DNA from 2 places in the Pseudarthrobacter sp. efr-133-R2A-89 genome. Region 1 is predicted to be linked to the other one. Evidence: predicted binding sites of a transcription regulator. Region 1 holds the regulator's gene; the other holds the start of a gene.
The links. The regulator Rex, encoded in region 1, represses fermentation and respiration genes when NADH is low (regulators of the CRP and FNR family bind a similar motif). The targets are predictions, from matches to a motif close to CTTGTGAANNNNTTCACAAG.
Positions count from the first base shown of each region.

Region 2: the regulator Rex is predicted to act here: its motif matches at 1,240-1,259, upstream of araB (ribulokinase).

Region 1 is NZ_JARVSE010000003.1:114,939-117,396, forward strand. Features, by position in the region: gene QRM95_RS06715 (HAD family hydrolase) at 1-611, opposite strand, end outside; gene QRM95_RS06720 (glutaredoxin family protein) at 690-944, shown strand; gene QRM95_RS06725 (redox-sensing transcriptional repressor Rex) at 955-1,659, shown strand; gene QRM95_RS06730 (hypothetical protein) at 1,735-2,458, opposite strand, start outside.
Region 2 is NZ_JARVSE010000013.1:18,567-21,024, forward strand. Features, by position in the region: gene chvE (multiple monosaccharide ABC transporter substrate-binding protein) at 6-1,133, opposite strand; gene araB (ribulokinase) at 1,403-2,458, shown strand, end outside.

The DNA of each region.
Region 1 (2,458 bases):
TCGTTGTAGGAGTCGCTGTACGCCCAGCAGCGCTTCAGGTCCAGGTCTTCCTCGTCGGCGAGGGCCTGGACCGCCACGGCCTTGGCCGAGCCATGCAGGATGTCGCCCACCAGGCGGCCGGTGTACATGCCGTCGGAGACTTCCCCGACCGTGCCGAGGGCGCCGGTGAGGCCCAGGCGGGTGGAAATGACCGTGGCAACTTCGATGGGAGTGGCCGTGACCAGCCACACCCGGCGGCCCACGCGCAGGTGCTGCTCGGCCAGCGCCTTGGCGCCCGGCCAGATCCGGGAGGCGATCATTTCGTCATAGACCTCTTCGCCCAACGCCCGGATATCGTCAACGCTGATGCCCACAGCCAGGGTCAGTGCCGAGTCCCGGACGGCGTGGACATCATCCATGTTTTCACCGCGGGCCACAAACTTGAACTGTTTCCAGGCCATACCAGCCGCCTGCCTCAGGGTGAACGCCCCGCGCTGGTGCATTTTCCGGGCCACATGGAAGAGGCTGGCGCCGCGCATCAAGGTGTTGTCCACGTCGAAAAACGCCGCTTCGCCGGGCTGCGGCGCAGTGACGGGCCGCGTGACTACGGCGACGTATTTCTCCTCGGGCATGGACTCGAGTCTAGTCAATAGGCCGGGCAGCCGCCGTCGGCGTCGCCCGCATGCCGCGAACGGCGATACCGTTAAGCCATGGCTACCCCCCGCGTCGTCCTGGTCACCAAAGCTGACTGCCACCTTTGCGAAGAGGCGCGCGACGCCGTCGGCCGGGTTACTGCCTCGTTGGGACTGACCTGGGCGGAAGAGTCGGTGGATCACCAGCCCGAGCTGCGCGAACGCTATGCCGAGGAAATCCCGGTAGTCCTGGTGGACGGGGTCCAGCGCGACTTTTGGAAAATTGACGAAGCCCGGCTGGAACGCGTGCTGCAGCGCGCCATGGCCCGGTAGGGGGAGGCCAATGACGTCCTTGGAATCAACGTCCCAGCCTGTCCCGGACCTTCCGGGCACCACCGGTACGCCGGCCAAGCAGATCCCGCCCGCGGCGGTGGCCCGGCTGACCCTGTACCTCCGCGCCTTGAATACCTTGCTGGCCGAGGGGGTGGAGCGGGTCTCGTCCGAGTCATTGGCGGAGGCCTCCGGCGTCAGTTCCTCGACGCTGCGCAAGGACCTGTCCCATGTAGGGTCGTACGGCACCAGGGGAGTGGGCTATGAGGTGCAGTACCTCAGCCGCCACATCGCAGCGGCCCTCGGCCTCACGCATGACTGGAAAGTCGCGATCGTCGGCGCCGGAAACCTGGGCAAGGCCCTGGCCCGGTACGGCGGCTTCGAATCCCGCGGGTTCGACGTCGTGGCGATCTTCGACGCGGACCAGATGGTGGTGGGCAACGAGGTGGGCTGGCTGCGGGTCAGCGACGTGGCAGACCTTGAAACCGTCCTGCACCGCACCGGAGCCAACATGGTGGTGCTGGCGCTCCCGGCGGCTGTGGCCCAAGGCATCTGCGACCGCGTGGTGGCCGCAGGCGTGCACAGCGTCCTGAGCTTCGCGCCCGTGATGCTGCAGGTCCCGGAAGGCGTGAACCTCCGCAAGGTGGACATGGCCACCGAGCTGCAGATCCTGGCCTACCATGCCCAGCGGGCACAGGCGCCGGGCCAGACCGCGTAAGGACCACCGGTTAAGGAAAAACGGCCCGGGACGCTGCGAAGCATCCCGGGCCGTTTTCCGTGGTGTGGCAGGCTGCTACCGGCCGTAGGGGTTTCCGAAGCCGCCGGCATACGGGTTGCCGAACTGCTGCTTCCGGAAGTAGGGGGCGGCCGCCGGAAGGTACAGCAGCACAATGGCCGCGATGCCCAGGACGGTGCCGACCGTGGCGAACGACGGAACCCCGAAGAGGCCCAGCACCGACAGGGCTGCCAGGACGGTCCCCAGGATGCGTGCCCAGTTCTTGCCCTTGCGGACGAAGAAGGCCACCAGCAGGTACAGCCCGGCACCGATGATGGCGAAGACCACCAGGGTTCCGGCGATGACGCCCTTGATATCGTCGTACGTGACGCCGGCGTTGCTGGCCTTGACCTGCTGGTCAAAGGCCTGCCGGAATGCGGGATCATCCAGTTGGGTCAGCCCGGTGAGCAGGGAGATGACGAAGATCACGGCGGCTGCGATCAGCATCCAAAAGGAAATGTTGACCAGTTGCGGGATGCCGGTGCTTGCCGCCGGCTGCGGCTGCTCCGATGGGTACTGGCCGTAGGGGGACTGGCCGTACGGCTGCTGTCCATAGGGCTGCTGCTGTCCGTAGCCCGGAGCCTGCGGCGGGTTCTGGCCATACTGCGGAGCGTTTTGCCCGTACTGCGGTGCAGCCGGCGGCTGCGAACCGGGTGCGTTCTGTCCGTATTGCGGAGCGTTCTGCCCGTACTGGGGGGCGTTTTGTCCGTAGCGGGGTTGTTCGCCGGCCGGCTGGCCGTTG
Region 2 (2,458 bases), on a different contig from region 1:
ACTGCCTATTTGACGTCGGCGTCGGTGTAGTAACCCGAGTCGATCAGTTCCTTCTTGTAGTTGTCCTTGGTGATGATCACGGACTTCAGCAGGTAGGCCGGGACAACCTTGACCTTGTTGTTGTAGGTCTTGGTGTCATTGGTTTCCGGTTCCTGGCCCTTGAGGACGGCGTCCACCATCTTGACGGCCTGGGCGCCGAGCTGCCGGGTGTCCTTGAAGATGGTGGAGTACTGCTCGCCGGCAATGATCGACTTCACGGAGCCCTTCTCGGCATCCTGGCCGGTGACCACCGGCAGGGTTCCCTTGGCGTAGCCGCCGGTGCTGGTGAGGGCCGAGATGATGCCGATGGACAGTCCGTCATAGGGGGACAGGACGCCGTTCAGCTTGGTGCCTGAGCTGTAGGCGGACGTGATGATATCCTCCATGCGCTTCTGCGCCACGGGTGCCTGCCAGCGAAGGATCGCGGCCTGCTCGAACTTGGTCTGGCCGCTGGGGACCTTCAGGGTGCCGGCATCCATGTACGGCTTGAGGGTGTCCATGGCGCCGGTCCAGAAGAAGTTGGCGTTGTTGTCGTCAGGGCTTCCGGCGAAGAGTTCGACGTTGAACGGACCCTTGCCGTCCACTTTCTTGCCACTGGCGTCAAGGAGGCCCAGGCCGGTCAGCAGCGAGGTGGCCTGCTGGACGCCGACCGTGTAGTTGTCGAACGTGGTGTAGTAGTCCACGTTCGGGGTGCCGTTGATGAGGCGGTCGTACGCGATCACTTTGACGTTCTGCTCCTTGGCCTTGGCCAGGACATCGGTCAGGGTGGTGCCATCGATGGCGGCGATGATCAGCGCTTTGGCGCCCTTGGTCAGCATGTTTTCGATCTGCGAGACCTGGGTGGGGATGTCGTCATTGGCGAACTGGAGGTCTGTCTTGTAGCCGAGGTCCTTGAGCGACTTCTCGACGTTGGCGCCGTCGGCAATCCAGCGCTCGGATGTCTGTGTGGGCATTGAGATCCCAACCAGCGAGTCGGCGGGCTTCGCCGCGCTGCTGGATTCGGTTGCCGCGCCACGTGAGCCGCAACCGGTGGCGCCCACCGTCAGCGCGAGGACAAGGGCCACCGCGCCCACGATTTTTTTGATTCTCACCATTTTCTCCTTCCGCGGCAGCACTGCCGCGAAGTGTTATTGGACGAGGCAGCAGCGATGCTCCCTGGTCCTGGCCACATTGTTGATGTGTCGGTTCAATATAGACTGATTTGTGAACGCTAACAAGAGGCAGCTATCAAGTGCATGAACCTGCTTCAATTTCATTGACTTCTGCTTTGTTAGCGTTCACACTTGCTGCAGCGCTTAGCTCGACCGTGACCCCTAGACAACCCCGGCAATGAGGCCCCTGCCTCCCGGGCGGAGGCAACCGAATGCCAGATACATCCTTCAGTTCCAACCCTGACCACTGCGTCGTCGGCGTGGATTACGGAACACTTTCCGGCCGTGCCGTGGTGGTGCGTGTCCGCGACGGGAAGGAGCTCGGCAGCGCGGTCCATGCGTATCCGCACGCCGTGGTCACCGACGTCCTGCCACGTGACACAGCGGGCGACGACGGCGCGCGGCTTCCCGGGGAGTGGGCGCTCCAGGTGCCCAACGACTACCGGGAGGTGCTTCGCACTGCCGTCCCGGCAGCGGTGGCTGACGCCGGGATCGACCCGGCGGCCGTCGTCGGTATTGCCACGGACTTCACCGCCTGCACCATGGTGCCTGTCATGGCCGACGGCACCCCGCTGAACGAACTGCCGGGCTATGCCAACCGGCCGCACGCGTACGTGAAGCTGTGGCGCCACCACGCGGCGCAGGGGCAGGCCGACCGGATCAACCGGCTCGCCGCCGAACGGGGCGAGGACTGGCTTCCCAGGTATGGGGGGCTGATTTCCTCGGAGTGGGAATTCGCCAAGGGGCTGCAGCTTCTGGAAGAGGACCCCGAGGCCTACGCCGCAATGGACCGCTGGGTGGAGGCGGCGGACTGGATCGTCTGGCAGCTGTGCGGCAGGTATGTCCGCAATGCCTGCACGGCCGGCTACAAGGGCATCTACCAGGACGGGCGCTACCCCTCGGAGGATTTCCTGGCTGCCTTGAACCCGGAGTTCAAGGACTTCGTCAGCTCCAAACTCGAGCACACCATCGGTCGGCTGGGTGACGCCGCCGGCACACTGACCGCGGAGGCCGCAGCCTGGACCGGGTTGCCGGAGGGCATCGCCGTGGCGGTGGGAAACGTTGACGCCCATGTGACTGCCCCGGCAGCGAAGGCGGTGGAACCCGGCCAGCTGGTGGCCATCATGGGCACCTCCACCTGCCACGTCATGAACGGCACGGAACTGCGTGAAGTACCGGGAATGTGCGGGGCCGTTGACGGCGGCATCGTTCCCGGCCTGTGGGGCTACGAGGCGGGCCAGTCGGGCGTGGGAGACATCTTCGGCTGG